Regions from separate parts of the Actinomadura sp. NPDC000929 genome, predicted to be linked through region 2. Evidence: riboswitches for the same ligand, from Rfam matches in the RefSeq annotation. Region 2 holds a riboswitch; the other holds the start of a gene.
The links. A riboswitch is a leader RNA that binds a small molecule or an ion and turns the genes downstream of it on or off. The one in region 2 is predicted to bind ZMP and ZTP.

Region 1 (4,874 bases), on a different contig from region 2:
CGCCAGCCGGGCATCGGGAACGACGCGAGCAGGTCGCGGACCTGCCCGGCGACCCGGTCCAGCACCGCCTCGTCCTGCTTGGCGGCGGCCTGCACGACCTCGTCGATCCATGCGGCGAGCTGCGGCATGTGCTCCTCGCCGATCCCCCGGGTGGTGATCGCGGCGGTGCCGAGCCGCAGCCCGGACGGGTCGAAGGGCTTGCGCGGGTCGAACGGGACGGCGTTGTAGTTCAGCTCGATGCCGGCGCGGTCGAGGGCCTGCGCGGCGGGCTTGCCCGCGACGCCCTTGCCGGTCAGGTCGATGAGGATGAGGTGGTTGTCGGTGCCTCCGGAGATCAGGTCGTAGCCGCGGTCCAGCAGCGCGGCGGCCAGCGCCTTGGCGTTCGTGACCACCTGCCGCGCGTACCCGGCGAAGTCCGGCTGCGCCGCCTCCTTCAGCGCGACGGCGATCGCGGCCGTCGTGTGGTTGTGCGGCCCGCCCTGCAGGCCCGGGAAGACGGCCTTGTCGACCGCCTTCGCGTGCTCCGCCGTCGACAGGATCATGGCGCCGCGGGGGCCGCGCAGCGTCTTGTGCGTGGTGGTGGTGACGACGTCGGCGTGCCCGACCGGGGACGGGTGCGCGCCGCCGGCGACCAGGCCCGCGATGTGCGCGATGTCGGCCGCCAGGACCGCCCCGGCCTCCCGGGCGATCTCGGCGAACGCCGGGAAGTCGATCGTCCGCGGGACCGCGGTGCCGCCGCACCAGATCAGCTTCGGCCGCTCCTTGAGGGCGAGGTCGCGCACCTGGTCCATGTCGACGCGGCCGGTGTCGGCGCGCACGTCGTAGCGGACGGGGCGGAACCACTTGCCGGTGGCCGAAACCGACCAGCCGTGCGTCAGGTGGCCGCCCATCGGCAGCGACAGGCCCATGACCGGGTCGCCGGGCTCCAGGAACGCCATGTAGACGGCGAGGTTGGCGGGCGAGCCCGAGTAGGGCTGGACGTTGGCGTGCTCGGCGCCGAACACGCCCTTCGCCCGCTCGATGGCGAGCAGCTCGATGGGGTCGACGTTCTGCTGGCCCTCGTAGTAGCGCTTGCCCGCGTAGCCCTCGGAGTACTTGTTGGTCAGGACCGTGCCGGCGGCCTCCAGCACCGCCTCCGAGACGTAGTTCTCCGAGGCGATCAGGCGGATCTTCTCGTACTGGCGGCGGGCCTCGGCCTCCACCAGCGCGGCGATCTCGGGGTCCTGGCCCTGCAGATGGGGTACGGCCGGTTCGTGCATCGTGAGCCTCCGCGCTGCTCGCGCCGGGGCTTCGGGCACCCCGGCGAAGGGGACCCGTACACCCAGGCGCGCGGTGTGCGGACTACTTTCGCTCCCCGGTGGTCGTCTCCACCTTGACTGCGCCAGTCGCGTGGGCGCCATCATACCGGGCCGGCCCGCGCCGGCGGGGCGCGCGTGCGGGGACCGAGACCAGGAACAGCCCGCCCAGCAGCAGCAGCGACCCCGCCGCGACCGGCGCCGACATGCGCTCGCCGAGGACGGCCACGGCCAGGCCGGCGGCGACGAGCGGCTCGGCGAGGCTGAGCGTCCCGGCGGTCGCGGCCGTCACCCGGCCGAGGCCGGTGACGAAGAACATGTACGCGGCGGCGGTGGCGGCGATCCCGAGCCAGGCCACCAGGGCCGCCGAGCGCGGCGCGGCGAGGGCGGGCAGTTCCGGCAGCGTCCAGGGAAGCAGGGCCGCTCCCCCGGCCAGGAGCGTCACCGACACCGCTCCGGCCATCCCGGCCCCTCGCATCCCGCCGCCGTGACCCGTGAGCGTCTCGGCCGACACCAGCACCTTGGCCGAGACCGTGTAGACGCCGAAGCACGTGCCGCCGGCCAGGCTCAGCGCGATCCCGGCGGGGTCCGCGTGGACGGCCTCCCCCGGCACCATCAGCAGCGCCACGCCGCCGACCGCGCAGGCCGTCCCGGCCCACCAGCGGCGGCCGAGCCGGGCGCCCAGGACGAGCCGCTCGCAGAGGCCGGTGGAGACGGGCGCGAGCCCGAACACGACGGCGGTCGCGACGGCCGCGCCGGTCCGGTCGACCGCGCTGAAGAACGACGCCTGGAAGACGCCGGTCGCCGCCGAGGCCGCCGCGAGGGGCGGCCAGGTGCGCCTGGTCAGCGCCAGGAACGCGCGGCGGTCCGCCACGAGTACGAGGACGGCCAGGACGAGCCCGCCCGAGAGGATCCGGGCGCCGCCGACCGCGACCGGGTCCGCGGACGGACCCGCCAGCACCTGCGCCGGCCCGACCGTTCCCCAGAGCACGCCGGCGGCGAGCACCAGCAGCACACCGGATGTGTTGTTCCATCGGTCCATGCCGCCGAAGCTAGGCGAACATGCGGAACTCAGACCTTAGGACCGTCATTCGTTCGCTTCAACCGACCGAGGCCGTCATTCCTTCGCCGCTCACGGAGAACTGCATACCTCAGCTGTAGGGCGTTCGGCCTTCAGGCCGGTGGTCCGACGGAAGTTCGGACTGCTCGACCGGCTGCACGTAGTCGTACACGACGATCGTGCGGACGTCCACGTACTCCTTGCGGCGCGCCAGCCGGTCGAGGACGAAGTCGCGCAGGTACGCGGTGCTCGGCACCGCCACGTGGACGAGCAGGTCCTCGTTCCCGGTCACGACGAAGACCCCGATCGTCTCGGGCATCGAGGCCATGCTGTCGCGCGCGGACTCGATCGCCTCGCGCGACTGCGGCCGGATCCTGATCGAGATCAGCGCCTGCACGCCGCGTCCCAGCCGCTCCAGGTCGGCCGCCGCGTGGAACCCGGTGATGACGCCCCGCGAGCGCAGCGCCCGCGTCCGCTCCAGGGCCGTGGACGGCGCGATCCCCACCGCCTCCGCCAGCTCGCGGTTGGTCTGCCGCCCGTCCCGCTGCAGGCGCCGCAGGATCGCCTGGTCGACCGCGTCCATGTGGTCCCTCCCGAACTGCCCGGCGGACGCCGAACTCCCGCGCGGGAATCGCGCCCGGACGTCCCGTCCCCCGAAGATTATTCGCCGCGGGCCGGGCCCGCCACGGGGCCCGCCATGGTGTCCGCCGCGGTGCACGCCACCGCCAGGAGCGCGCAGGCGCCGACGCCGGTGAGGGCCCACGCCGCGCCCGCCGGGCCGAGGTCGAAGAGGCGGCCGATCACCAGGTCGCCCGCGAAGGAGAACATGCCGGCGCAGAACGCCAGTACGCCGTAGTAGGAGCCGAAGCACTCCGGCGGAGCGCGCCGGGCGGTCCGCTGGAAGACCGAGGGCTGGACCAGGCCGTTGGCGACGCCGTTGAGGACGGCCGCGAGCATCAGCGGGCCGGGCCGCGTGCCGTCCAGCGCCGCGAGGACGAAGAACCCGGCCGCGGCGCACAGCAGGCCGGTCCGCAGCACCCACGGCCGCTCGCCGCGGCGCCGGACGGCGACGAGGGGCTGGACCGCCGCCGCGACCATCGCCAGCAGGGAGAAGCTGAGCGTCGCCACCGCGGGCGTGAAGCCGAGGAGGGGCACGGCCGTCATGATGTGGGTGGCGAGCAGCGTTGTGGGCGCGGTCAGCAGCGCGAAGTAAAGGAACGCCCGATCGGCGAGCACCGCCCGCACGCCCGCGAGGACGTCGCGGGGACGCGCGGTCGAGCTTCTCCTCCCTGACCGGGGCACGAGAAGGAAGAGGACGCCGGCGACCACCCAGAGTGCGGCGGCCACCCCCGTCAGGAGCGCGAACCCGGACCCGGTGCCCAGAAGGAGGAGCCCCATCGGCGGGCCCGCGACCGTCGCCAGGTGCTGGGCGGCGACGTAGGCGGCGAAGCCGCCCGACCGGCCGGCGGGGCCGACGGACGCCAGCAGGCTGTGGCCCGCGGGGTTGTAGAGCGCTCCGCCGACCGCGATGGCGACGGCCGCGCAGAGCAGCGCCCCCACGCTTCCGGCGAACCCGAGGCCCGCGAACCCCAGCGCGCGCACGGCGCAGGAGATCATTCCGGTCCGGCGCGCGCCGAGCAGGTCGGTGACCGCGCCGACCGGCAGGAGCAGCGCGAACTGCAGGCCCACCCGCACGCCGAGGACCAGGCCGACCGTGCCGGCCAGCAGCCCGAGGTCGTGCCGGAGGTGGGCGACGAGGTGCGCCATCACCGCGAAGAAGCCGAGGCTGGCGGCGAGCTGGATCGCCACGACCACCGCGACGACCCTGCGGTCGGACGGGTTCGCGGCGGGGGCGGGCGGTGGGCCGGGGGGCGCGGGGGCGGGCGCGGGGACGGAGACGGCGGTCACAGCCCTGCCCGGGACAGGTCCGAGACGACCAGCGCGGTGGCCTCCGCGATCAGGGCGTTCTTCGGCGGGGTGTCGTAGCCCGGGCGGTCGGACATGACGGCCACCATCAGCGGGGCGCCCCGGGGAGGCCGCACGACGGCGATGTCGTTGGCCCGGCCGTAGTCGCCGGTGCCGGTCTTACTGGCCGCCTTCCATCCCCGGGGCAGACCCGCCCTCACGCGCTGGGCTCCGACGGCCGTGGCGCTGCGTTCGAGCCAGCCGCGGACCAGAGCGCGCTTGCCGGGCTCCAGCGCGTCCCCGAGGACGATCGCGCGGTAGTCGGCGGCGATCGCCCGGGGGCTCGTGGTGTCGCGGGGGTCTTCCGGACGCACCCTGTTCAGCTCGGGCTCGTAGTCGTCCATGCGGCCGACAGTGTCGCCGAGGCTCCGCAGGTAGGCGGTCAGCCCCGAAGGTCCGCCGACGTCGCGCATCAGCAGGTTCCCCGCCGTGCCGTCGCTGAAGCGGATGGCGGCGTCGCACAGCTCCCGTATGGTCATCCCGGTGGCGACGCGGTCCTTGGTGATCGGTGAGATGGAGTTCACGTCGGCCCGGGTGTAGGTGACGCGCTCGTC
Region 2 (12,226 bases):
CGGCTGGCCCAGCGCGCCGAGAACGAGCAGGTCGGCATGCCCTGCGGCCTCATGGACCAGTCGGCGTCCCTGCTGTGCACGCCCGGCCGGGCGCTGATGCTCGACTGCCGCAGCGGTCTGTCGTCGCAGGTCCCGTTCGACCCGGCCGCCTCGGGCATGGTCCTGCTGGTGGTCGACACGCGGGCCTCGCACGCGCTGACGGGCGGCGACTACGGCCGCCGCCGCGCGGAGTGCGAGGAGGCCGCGTCCCTGCTCGGCGTCGAGGCCCTGCGCGACGTCAAGGACCTCGCCGCCGCCCTCGCCGCGCTGCGCGACCCCGTCCTGCGCCGCCGCGTCCAGCACGTCGTCACCGAGAACCACCGGGTCGAGGCCGCCGTCGGGCTGCTGCGCGCCGGCGCCCTCCCCGAGCTCGGCGCCATGCTGAACGCCTCGCACCTGTCCCTGCGGGACCAGTTCGAGGTCTCCTGGCCCGAGGCCGACGCCGCCGTCGACGCCGCGGTGCGCGCGGGCGCCCGGGGCGGCCGCATGGTGGGCGGCGGCTTCGGCGGCTCCGCCATCGTCCTCACCCCGGCCGCCCGGGCCCAGAAGGTGCGGGACGCGATCACGGCCGCCTACGCCGACCGCGGCTGGACGGCCCCGGAGTTCCTGGAGGCGCCCCCCTCCGAGGGCGCCCACCGCGTCAGCTGAGGGCCGACTTGAGGTCGTCGTGCAGGCGGGTGGCCTCTTCCGCGGCGCCGGTCTCGTCCAGGGTGGTGAAGCCGTCGGCGGCGGCCGCGGCGTGCGCGGCCGCCTCGGGGAGGCGGCCGACCTGGCCGAGGACGCGGGCCTGGTCGTAGGAGACGAGGGCGGTCTCCCAGACGCGGGCGGGCTCGTTGTCCGGGGGCAGCCCGGCCAGGGCCGCGCGGGCCGTGTCCATGACGGCGACGGCCTCGTCGGCGTCGCCGCTCCACAGCAGGCTCATCGCGGCGCGGCGGCGGGTGCGGACCACCCCGTAGGGATCGCCCGCCTTCTCGTTGGCCTCGGCGGCCTCGGCGAACCGGGCGGCGGCCTGGGCGTCCCTGTCGAGGGCGGTCAGGACGCCCCCGGCCTCCTCCAGGAAGTGCGCGACGGCGTCGTGCCGGCCGTCCCGCGCGGCGTCCTCGGCGAGGTCGGCGAACGTCGCGGCGGCGTCCTCCTCGCCCATGTCCTTCTGCGCGTGCGCGAGGATCAGGCGGCAGCGCCGGGCGGGGTCGCCGTCCAGTCCGGGCAGCGCCTCCTCGGCGGTCTCGGCGGCCTCCAGGTGGCGGCCCACGGCCAGGTACGCGGCGGCGAGGTCCACGCGGAGGTGGACGGCCTGCTCGTGCATGCCCTCGGCCGTCCAGGCCGCGATGGCCTCGGCGAGGTCGGCGACGGCGTCGGCCGGCCGGTCGGCGGCGAGGAGCGCCAGGCCGCGGTCGCAGTGCGCCACCGCGCGCATCGGCGACGGGGGCAGCGCGGCGATCACCTCGTCGAGCAGGGCGAACACCTCCTCGTCCGGGCCGGTCTCCCCGCGGGCGAGGGTGCGGGCGAGCAGCAGGCCGGGCGAGGCGACCGTCTCCGGCTCGCCGGAGGCGCGCGCCGCGTCGGCGGAGCGCCGCAGCGCCGCCACCGCCTCGCCGGTGTCGCCGGTCCGCAGGAGCGCCTGCCCCCGCAGGAACCACAGCTCGCCGGCGCGGTCGGGCGCGTCGCCGGTGTCGACCCGGTCCAGCGCGGCCAGGGCCTCGGCCGGGCGGTCCAGCCCGAGGTGCGCGGTGGCGAGGCGGAGCAGCGCGGCCGTGGCGTCGCCGTCCTCCCCCGGATGCGCGGTGAGGTGCTCGGCGGACGCGACCACCTGCTCCAGGCCGCCCTCGTCGCCGAGGTCGACGCGCATCGCGCCGAGGCGGCCGAGCGCGCGGTACCGGCGCGTCTCCTCGCCCAGCTCCGCGTACAGCCGGGAGGCCTCCTCCCAGCACCGCGCGGCGCCCTGGCCGTCGCCCTCGACGGCCAGCTCGACGCCCCGGCCGTCCAGGCGGCGGGCCTTCTGGAAGGGCGTCGGCCCGGTGGTCTCGGCGACGGCGTCGAACCGCCGGAAGGCCGCGAGCATGCCGGGCAGGTCGCCGTCGGCGCGGCGCCGGTCCACCAGGTCGAGCAGCTCCCCGAGATCGTCCATGGACGCGAGGGCGTCGGCGGAGGCGGCGTCGTCCGCGGAAGGGGTCCGCGGGGCGGGGGCGGGCGCGGGGCGGCGGTGGTGGGGGGCCAGCGGCAGGAAGTCGACGACCGGCTCGGCCTCCAGCGTGGCGCGCACCTTGTCGCCCTGGTGGGACGTGCCGTTGCGGGCGTCGAACCGGGCCGCCAGCGCCGTCGCGCGCTCGGCCAGCTCGGCGCGCAGCTCGGGCAGGGGCACGTCCGCCGCCGGGCGGTCGTCGGCCGCCGGTCGTCGGACGGTCGCCGCGCCGTGCCCGGCCGCCTCGACCGCCCCCAGCAGCAGGGCCGCCGCGGCGGAGAACTCCATGTCGGCGTGCGCGCTCGGGGCCCGGTCGAGCCAGCCGAGGTGCCGCTGCAGGATCTCCAGGCCGCGCGCCCCGTTGCCCGTGACCGCGCAGAACTCCAGGTGCTCGCCGATGTCGCCGAGGTCGGCGAGGCGCGCCCGGTGCACCCGGTAGGCGCGGCGGTGCGCGGCGGCGGCCTCCTCCAGGCGGCCCATGCGCAGGTACACCGGCAGCAGCGCCGTCTGGATCGACTGCGGCTGCTCGTTGCAGGACAGCCGCGCGCTCAGCACCGGCGCGGCGATCTCGAACGCCTCCTCGTGCCGTCCGGCCTCGACCAGGTGGCGGGCCATGCCGGTCGGGTCGCAGCCCTCGCAGTCGGACAGCTCGTCCCGCTCGGCGGCGCGCCACTTCACGAACCACTCGTGCGCCGAAGCGTCGCCGATGTGCCGCGCCACCACGTTGCGGTAGTGGTACACCGCCTGGAGGCTGTGCCCGCCCGCCTTGTAGCGCCGCTCCATGTCGTCGAGGACGGCGTAGGCGCGGTCCAGCGGGATCTCGGGGAACGAGGTCAGGGAGCTGACCACCGCCTTCATCTGCCACAGCAGGCTGTGCGTCTCGTCGAACCGGGCGGGGTCGCGGTCGTGGTCGGCCAGCGTGCGGCTGAACGTCGCGAACGCCTTCACGGGCTCGCCGCCGTACCGGTAGGCGTCGGTCAGCCTGACCCGCACGTGGAACGCGAGGACCTCGTCGCCCGCCGCCTCGGCGCGGCGCAGCGCGTCCTCGATCAGGACGGTGCGGGCCTCCCCGTAGGGCAGCTCCTGCGACCGCGCCATCAGCGCGTAGACGTCATCCATGCTCAACGGGGCCCTCCGGGGAGTGGACGGCCCACTCCAGCAGGCCGATGAAGGAACGGTTCAGGACCGCCGTGTCGACGGGCCGCAGCGGATGGTGGCCGAGCAGCAGCGCCTGCCCGTACAGGGCCTGGACGGCCGCCTCGACCGGCCCGCCGTCACCGAGCGAGGTGACCCGCCGCGCCAGCGGATTGCGGTAGTTCAGCACCAGCTGGGGGCGGTCGGCGCTCGTGGTCGCGCCGACCGCGCCGAGCACGTCCGCCCACAGCTCGCCCGCCTCCTCCTGCGCGCGGGCCAGCTCCTCGCGGAACTGCGCGTCCCGGCTCGTCAGGTACAGCGCGGGCAGCGACGCGGGGTCGAAGTCGCGGACGACGACCTCGCAGCCGAGCCGCTCCACCGCCCGCTGCGCCGCCGCGAGGAACGGCCGCAGCGCCAGCTCCGCCGCCGGGTCGAGGACGCCGAAGGTGGTGGTCAGCTCGGCCGCGTCCAGCCGCGCGAGCCGGATGTCGGGATCGAGGTCCGGCAGCCGCTCGATGATCTCGGTGTCGTGGACGTAGCCGCCGTTGACCAGGCCCACGCCCTGGGCGCCCGCGACCGCCGCGAGCCGCCGGAACTCGTCCACGTCCGCGGTGAACCGGCCGTCCGGGTGGCGGCGGCGGAACTCGTGCAGGGTCATCGGCCCGGAGGACGTCTCGTACTCCAGCCACCGGTCGACGATCCGCAGCATGTCGTCGTCGTGCAGGGCCATCGCCTTGACGCCGAGCTGGTGCAGCCGCAGGAAGGCCCGCAGCCGCGCCGGGTCGGTCTCGGCGAGCTTCACCAGCCACTGCCGCAGCACCTCGCCGAGGCCGTGCCGGGTCGATTCGAGCAGCTCGTCCTCGTAGAGGGCCTCGCGGCTCGCGGTCGGCCGCAGCTCCCCCGCGTCCACGACGCAGCGCGCGAAGAACGCCCAGTCGGGAAGCAGTCCCTCGACGCTCTCGGCCAGCAGCATCCGCTTCAGGTAGACGCGGTGCGCGGCGCGCGCGGACGGCGACACCGGCTCGGGCAGGACGAACGCGACGCCCGTCAGCCCGGCCTCCGGCACGTCGAGGTCCACGACGTCGAACGGGGTGAACCCGCAGACCTCCTCGCAGTACCGCTCCAGCGCCCGCCTGCGGTCGGCGGGATCGCGGTAGGACGCCCGCCACGGCGGCCCGTCGCCGGTGACGGCCACGCCGTCCACGACCAGCTCGACCGGGAGGAGCGACCCGTAGGTGGCGGCCAGCTCGGCGACGACCGGCGGGCTGAGCAGCTCCCCCGCGCCCGGCCGCGCCCGCAGCGTCACCGTCGTGCCCGGCTCGTCGCGCTCGCCCGGCTCGACCAGGTAGCTGCCCTCGGACCGTCCCGTCCACCGGACGGCGCCGCCGCCGCGCGCGGACCGCGTCACGACCTCGATCTCGTCCGCGACGAGGAACGCCGACAGCAGCCCGATCCCGAACTGGCCGAGGAAGTCGTGCCGCGCGAAGCCCAGTTCGTCCCGCTTGGACGACCGCCCGATGGTCGCCAGCAGCGTGTGCACCTCGTCCTCGGTCAGGCCGACGCCGTCGTCGTGGACGCGCAGCACGCCGCCGCCCGTCTCGATCTCGACGCGGCCGCCGGCGCCGCGCGCGGTGATCGCGTCCACCGCGTTCTGCAGCAGCTCCCGCAGGTAGACGCGCGGGCTCGCGTAGAGATGGCGGCTCAGCAGATCCACCACGCCCCGCAGGTCCACCTGGAACGCCTGTTCGGCCACCGGCACGCCTCCCCCGATCACTTTCCGAGCGATCACACCCTAGCGACCGATACCGACGCATTCAGATCATTTGCCGTCGCCACCGCGTGATCGCCGCCCCGCCGCCGCCCGGAAGCGGCCCCGGACGCGGACGAGCCCCGGACCACGGGGTCCGGGGCTCGTCCGCGCTCAGGTCAGATGAGGCCGAGCTTGCGGACCGCCTCGCGCTCCTCCGACAGCTCCGCGACGGACGCGTCGATCCGGGCGCGGGAGAAGTCGTCGATCTCCAGGCCCTGGACGATCTCCCACTTCCCGTCCGCGGCGGTGACCGGGAAGGAGGAGATCAGGCCCTCGGGGACGCCGTAGGAGCCGTCCGACACGACCGCCATCGACGTCCAGTCGCCGTCGGCGGTGCCGTTCACCCAGGTGTGCACGTGGTCGATCGCGGCGGACGCGGCCGACGCCGCCGACGACGCGCCCCGCGCCTCGATGATCGCGGCGCCGCGCTTGGCGACGGTCGGGATGAAGGTGTTCTCCAGCCAGTCCTGGTCGTTCACCGTCTCGGCGGCGTTCCTGCCGGCGATCTCGGCGTGGAACAGGTCCGGGTACTGCGTGGCGGAGTGGTTGCCCCAGATCGTCATCCTGCGGATGTCGGAGACCGAGGCGCCCGTCTTCTTCGCCAGCTGCGCGAGGGCGCGGTTGTGGTCCAGGCGCGTCATCGCGGTGAACCGCTCGGCCGGGACGTCCGGCGCGTGCTGCTGCGCGATCAGCGCGTTGGTGTTGGCCGGGTTGCCGACCACGAGGACCTTGACGTCGTCGGCGGCGCCGGCGTTGATCGCCTCGCCCTGCGGCTTGAAGATGCCGCCGTTGGCCTCCAGCAGGTCGCCGCGCTCCATGCCCTTCGTGCGCGGGCGCGCGCCGACCAGCAGCGCCACGTTCGTCCCCTCGAACGCCCGGCCGGCGTCGTCGAAGATGTCGATGCCGGACAGCAGCGGGAACGCGCAGTCGTCCAGTTCCATCGCGGTGCCCTCCGCGGCCTTCACCGCCTGCGGGATCTCCAGCAGGCGCAGGCGTACGGGCACGTCCGCGCCGAGGAGGTGCCCGGACGCGATGCGGAACAGCAGCGCGTAGCCGATCTGGCCCGCGGCGCCGGTAACGGTAACGGTGACTGGGGTGCGAGTCATGCGTCCTTCTCCTGCTGTGACCTGACGGGGCTCAGGCGGCCATCCTTGGGAACCCGACCGCCCGAGAGGCCTCCCGCCCGCACTCCGTCGCGCGGGTTCTCTCGCCGTCGAGATAGTTGCGGTGCCAGGCTATCGCGCACGTCCCGCCCGCCACCGCGCAGGTGCGCCTCCCGGCACGCCCCCCGCCCCGAACAGGCGGAAGGCCGCCCCGGACGGATCCGGAACGGCCTTCACCCCGCGTGCGCGGGGGGCGACCGGCGAGACGCTAGCCGCCGATCTTCTTCTGGAGGTTGGTGTCGAGCGCCTCCAGGAAGCCCTGCGTGGTCAGCCAGGGGGTCTCCCCGCCGACGAGCAGGGCGAGGTCCTTGGTCATCTGGCCGCTCTCGACGGTCTCGATGCAGACCTGCTCCAGCTTGCGGGCGAAGTCGATGACCTCGGGCTGGTCGTCGAGCTTGCCGCGGTGCTCCAGCCCGCGCGTCCAGGCGAAGATCGACGCGATCGGGTTGGTCGACGTCGGCTTGCCCTGCTGGTGCTGCCGGTAGTGCCGGGTCACCGTGCCGTGCGCGGCCTCGGCCTCGACGGTCCTGCCGTCGGGGGTCATGAGGACGGAGGTCATCAGGCCGAGGGAGCCGAAGCCCTGCGCGAGGGTGTCGGACTGGACGTCGCCGTCGTAGTTCTTGGCGGCCCAGACGAACCCGCCCTCCCACTTGAGCGCGGCCGCGACCATGTCGTCGATCAGGCGGTGCTCGTAGGTGAGGCCCTTGGCCTCGAACTCGGCCTTGAACTCGGTCTCGTAGATCTCCTGGAAGAGGTCCTTGAACCGGCCGTCGTAGGCCTTGAGGATCGTGTTCTTCGTCGACATGTACAGCGGCATCCCGCGGCTCAGCGCGTACCGCATGCTCGTCCGGGCGAAGTCGCGGATCGAGTCGTCGTAGTTGTACATGCCCATGGCCACGCCGCCGCCGGGGAACGAGGCGACCTCGAACTCCATCGGCTCGTCGCCGTTCTCGGGGGTGTAGGTGATCGTCACCTTGCCCGGGCCCGGCACGACGAAGTCGGTGGCCTTGTACTGGTCGCCGTGGGCGTGGCGGCCGATGATGATCGGCTTCGTCCAGCCGGGGACCAGGCGCGGGATGTTGGAGACAACGATCGGCTCACGGAAGATCACGCCGCCCAGGATGTTGCGGATCGTCCCGTTCGGGGACCGCCACATCTTCTTCAGGCCGAACTCCTCGACGCGCGCCTCGTCGGGGGTGATGGTCGCGCACTTCACACCGACGCCGTGCTCCAGGATGGCCTTGGCGGCGTCGACGGTGACCTGGTCGTCCGTGGCGTCACGGTGCTCGATCCCCAGGTCGTAGTACTTCAGGTCCACATCGAGGTAGGGCAGGATCAACTGGTCCTTGATGAATTTCCAGATGATCCGCGTCATTTCGTCGCCGTCGAGTTCGACGACCGGGCCCGCTACTTTGATCTTGGGCATGCTGTTGCTGTCCCTTTCCTACACCTGGCCAGCAGTCCTTGTAAGGCTCAACTGGCAAGGCTAGCCGAGGCGGTCATGAGGTCTAGACCTGGCCTTGCCCTGGGACCCGCCGCCTCCGGCCTGACCTGCGGCGACGCGCTAGCCCGGGGGCTCCTTGGCCGTCCGGGAGGAGCGCCCGGCGAGGAGCAGCCGCGCCCCGCGCACCATCATCGTGAACGCGATCAGCACGCCGAACGCGCCGGCGAGGACGAGCCCGGTCTTGTTCATCGGCGGGACGCTCAGCGACACGAACGCGACCATCTCGCCGAGGATCACGAGCGTCCAGCAGTCGACCGACCGGCTCCGGACGGCGAGCGGGCCGAGCTGCGACTCGGGCAGCAGCAGCCGGGCCAGCGCGCCGATGAGCAGCGCGGCGGCCATCAGGCCCGAGCCCTTGCGAAAGTAGTTGAAGGCGCACAGCGTGAGCCCCGCGCCGACGCCGCTGAGCACGAGGAGGTACGGCAGCCGCGCGAGCCAGTGCGGGGCGGCGCTCCTCCGACGCGGCGCCTTGCGCCTGCGCCGGTGCACCTGGGTGCTCATGGCCCTCACGGTATAGGCAATCGGGCCCCGGCACGACATCGCGCACCCCTCCGGCGGGAGCGGTCCGCGGGGGGACGCAGATGAGTCGGGGCGGAGACGCAAGCGAGGCGGCGGGGGGAGCGTCCGGTTTGTCACACGCCGCCGAAATGCGGATGGGACCTATGTGCTCAAGGTGATGGCCGAGAGCCCGGAATCCCCTGCGCCATCGGTCCTACTCGCCAGTAGGAGGGTGTGACGGCATGGCACCCGGGTAACCCGGCAGACAGGGGTCGCTAACTAGCTGGGAGGACTGCCGTGGAGGGGCCGTTCATGCGGATCGAGGACAGCGGGCTGGTGGTGCCGCTGCGCCCCGACGTGACGACGGTCGGGAGAGGGAGAGGAGTGGACATCCGCCTCGACGACCCGTCTGTGTCCCGTTTGCACGCAGAGATCGTCCGACGTGGCCCGTACGTCTACGTGGTGGACATGGGCCTGTCCCGCAACGGGACGCGCGTCAACGGCCGGCCGATCGCCCGCCGTGTGCTGGAGGACGGTGACGTCGTGAGCTTCGGCACGGCGCGCTGCCGCTTGGGGGGCATCCCCCGTGAGGAGGTCGACCCGGACGTCGAACTGCGGCGCGCCGTCGCGCCCGAGCTCACCCGCCGGGAGGTCGACGTGCTGACCTCGCTGTGCCGGCCCGCACTGTCCGACGAGGCGTTCGTGGCCCCGGCCACGGCGCGCGACATCGCCGGCGAGCTGGTCGTCACGGAGGCCGCGGTCAAGCAGCACCTGCTGCGCCTCTACCAGAAGTTCCGGATCCCCGAGGGCGCCAACCGGCGCACCCGGCTCGCCAACGAGGTCATCGCGATGGGCCTCGTCCGCCCGCTGCCGCCGGTGCACGTGCCCCAGCAGGGCCGTCCGCCGATGGACGGGCGCGTCCCCGGGGTGCGCGGCACCACCGAGACGCGCCGGCCGGGCGCCACCGGCCACGCGCACGGCCCGGGCCGTCCGGCGCACAGCACGGCCGCGGGACGGAGGGCCAGCTGATGTGAGACCCGCGGTCGCCCTCCCCGGCAGCGCGACAGGAGGGCGATCGCTCAGCCCCCGATGCGGCCGCGTAAGTGACGGCGCGGCCCAGGGACTCGCCGGCGGGGGCCGCCACCCAGGTGCTGGTGGCGGCCCCCGAAGCGTGCCTGTCCGCGGCCCGTGCCCGGCCGGCCCGGCGGGGCCGGCCGGTCGGGCTGGTGGTCAGACGGCCTGCCCTGTGGCCTGCTCGGCCGCCTCGACGACGTTCGCGAGGAGCATGGCGCGGGTCATCGGGCCGACACCGCCGGGGTTGGGCGCGACCCAGCCGGCGACGTCGCGGACGTCGGCGGCGACGTCCCCGGCGAGCTTGCCGTCCACGCGGGACACGCCCACGTCGAGGACGGCTGCGCCGGGCTTGACCATGTCGGCCGTGATGAGGCCGGGCACCCCGGCCGCGGCCACGACGATGTCGGCCTTGCGGGTGTGCTCGGCGAGGTCGCGGGTGGCGGTGTGGCAGAGGGTGACGGTCGCGTTCTCGGTGCGGCGGGTCAGCAGCAGGCCGAGGGAACGGCCGACGGTGATGCCGCGGCCGACGACGGTGACCTCGGCCCCCTTCAGCGGGACGTCGAAGCGGCGCAGCAGCTCGACGATGCCCTTCGGCGTGCACGGCAGCGGGCCCGGCTGCATCAGGACGAGCCGGCCGAGGTTGACCGGGTGCAGGCCGTCGGCGTCCTTGACGGGGTCGATGCGCTCCAGCACGCGCTGCTCGTCGAGGCCCTTCGGGAGCGGCAGCTGGACGATGTAGCCGGTGCAGGCGGGGTCGGCGTTCAGCTCGGCGACGGCGCGCTCCACCTCGTCCTGCGAGGCGGTGGCGGGCAGGTCGCGGCGGATGCTCTCGATGCCGACCTCGGCGCAGTCGCGGTGCTTCATGTTCACGTACGAGTGGCTGCCGGGGTCGTCGCCGACCAGGACGGTGCCGAGCCCGACGGAGACGCCGCGCTCGCGCAGCGCCTCGACGCGGACCTTGAGGTTCGAGCGGATCTCGGCGGCCGTGGCCTTGCCGTCCAGAATCTGTGCCGTCATGCGTTCCTCCGCGTGGATCTCGGCGGGACCGGGCCCCGGGCGCACAGCCCGGCCGGATGGGTCCCGTCCACCCAGGCGCGCGGTGTCCGGACTGTCGTTCGCTCCCCGGTGGTGATCCACCTTGACCGCGCCAGTCGCGTAGGCCCCCATGCTAACCGGCCGCCCGGAGACGGCGGGCCCCGCGGCTCCGTGGAGGAGGCCCCCCGCGAGTGGCTTGCGGAAAAGGGCGCCGAGTGGCTCTGCCGGAGGCCGCCCCCGGGGTCCTAGCGTGCTCCGCATGAACGAGGAATGGTTCGAGCGGCCCGTCCTGACCGGGCGGTACGTGCGGCTGGAGCCGCTGTCCGCCGACCACGCCCCGGGCCTGTTCGAGGCGTCCAAGGACCCGGACCTGTGGACGTGGATGAGCCAGCGCCGGCCGGAGAGCGTCGCCGACATGCGCGCGCAGGTCGACCAGGCGCTGGCGGCCTGCGAGCGCGGGCTGCGCCTGCCCTGGGTCCAGATCGACGCGGTGACCGGGGAGGTCGCCGGGACGACGTCGTACTACGAGATCTCACCGTCCGACCGCGGCCTGTGCATCGGCCACACGTGGATCGGGGCGCGGTGGCACCGGACGGGGCTCAACACCGAGGCGAAGCTGCTGCTCATAGGCCGCGCGTTCGCCGACCTAGGGGCGATCCGGGTCGGCTGGCACACGCACGTCAGCAACGAGCGGTCGCGCGCGGCGATCGAGCGGCTCGGGGCGGCGTTCGAGGGCGTCCACCGGAAGCACCGGATCCGCGCGGACGGCTCGATCCGCGACACCGCCGTCTACGCGATGACGGACGACGACTGGCCCGCCGCCGAACGCGCCCTGCGCGCGAGACTGCGCTGACGGCCGGTGGGCGGGGCGCTCAGTCCTCGGAGCGCTGGCGCCAGCCGATGAGGCGGTCGGTGCCGTGCCAGCCGAGCTGGGCGGCGAGCACCGCGGCCAGGAACGCGGCGACCAGCCCGATCACCTGGCGCGACTCCATCAGCAGCAAGTCGGCCTGGTAGACGACGCCGAGCATGAGGGACATCAGCAGATTCATCCTGCCTCCACCACGGAACGCCCGCGCCGGGGTCAAGGGAGGGTCACAGGGGGGCGCGGCAGCCTGAGGGTACCCGCCCGGCGGCCGTGTGTGGTCCCGCGCCGCGGAACGGGTCGCGCGAGGGCGGCCGGGCGGGCCGCCGTCAGTGGATGATCGCGATGAAGATCAGGCAGCAGATGATGTTGACCATCCAGCTGTTGTTCGTCATCCACTCCCGCGCGCGGGGCATGGCGCGCTCGGCGCGCCGGTGGAAGAGCAGCACGGCGAGCAGCGGCAGCGCCGCGACCAGGAGGGTGGCCCCGACGAAGACGGCGGCCTCCGCCGCGCCCTCGTGGTGCTGCTCCAGGTTGGCCCCCACCGTGAGCATCACGATGATGTCGGAGGGCATCAGGATGATCAGCAGCAGCCCGGTCTTGAACGCCCGGCCCGGCCCGGCGTTCATCAGCGAGCCGAGCCATTTGGGCGGTTCGATCGTGGCCCGTTTCACGTAGTTGCGCACGATGGCGGCCAGCAGCAGCGCGATCAGCACATACTGGACGATCTTGCCGACCGAGCTGTCGTCGGACGGCTTGCCGATGTCCACGCTGTTGCCCACCAGCGCGAAGATGCCCCGCGCGGCGGCGACGCCCGCGCTCGCCGAGATGGCCACGCCCGCCAGGAACGCCAGGGAGACCCGCACGGGCCTCGGGGTCGTCACCAGGATGATCGCCGACATGATCTGGGGACCCGCCATCATCG

Region 1: another riboswitch for ZMP and ZTP. It lies ahead of glyA (serine hydroxymethyltransferase); the one in region 2 lies ahead of ABWI04_RS35015 (bifunctional methylenetetrahydrofolate dehydrogenase/methenyltetrahydrofolate cyclohydrolase).

What each region holds. Positions count from the first base shown of each region.
Region 1 is NZ_JBEUPA010000266.1:219-5,092, reverse strand. It holds gene glyA (serine hydroxymethyltransferase) at 1-1,259, opposite strand, end outside; ZMP/ZTP riboswitch at 1,313-1,399, opposite strand; partial or broken gene ABWI04_RS41540 (DMT family transporter) at 1,504-2,337, opposite strand; gene ABWI04_RS41535 (Lrp/AsnC family transcriptional regulator) at 2,447-2,938, opposite strand; gene ABWI04_RS41530 (MFS transporter) at 3,016-4,263, opposite strand; partial or broken gene bla (class A beta-lactamase) at 4,260-4,874, opposite strand, start outside.
Region 2 is NZ_JBEUPA010000151.1:317-12,542, reverse strand. It holds gene galK (galactokinase) at 1-687, shown strand, start outside; gene ABWI04_RS35045 (hypothetical protein) at 680-3,346, opposite strand; gene ABWI04_RS35040 (HSP90 family protein) at 3,333-5,108, opposite strand; gene ABWI04_RS35035 (malate dehydrogenase) at 5,282-6,271, opposite strand; gene ABWI04_RS35030 (NADP-dependent isocitrate dehydrogenase) at 6,537-7,754, opposite strand; gene ABWI04_RS35025 (DUF3017 domain-containing protein) at 7,893-8,333, opposite strand; gene ABWI04_RS35020 (FHA domain-containing protein) at 8,628-9,359, shown strand; gene ABWI04_RS35015 (bifunctional methylenetetrahydrofolate dehydrogenase/methenyltetrahydrofolate cyclohydrolase) at 9,561-10,421, opposite strand; ZMP/ZTP riboswitch at 10,484-10,569, opposite strand; gene ABWI04_RS35010 (GNAT family N-acetyltransferase) at 10,699-11,292, shown strand; gene ABWI04_RS35005 (hypothetical protein) at 11,312-11,488, opposite strand; gene ABWI04_RS35000 (GAP family protein) at 11,631-12,226, opposite strand, start outside.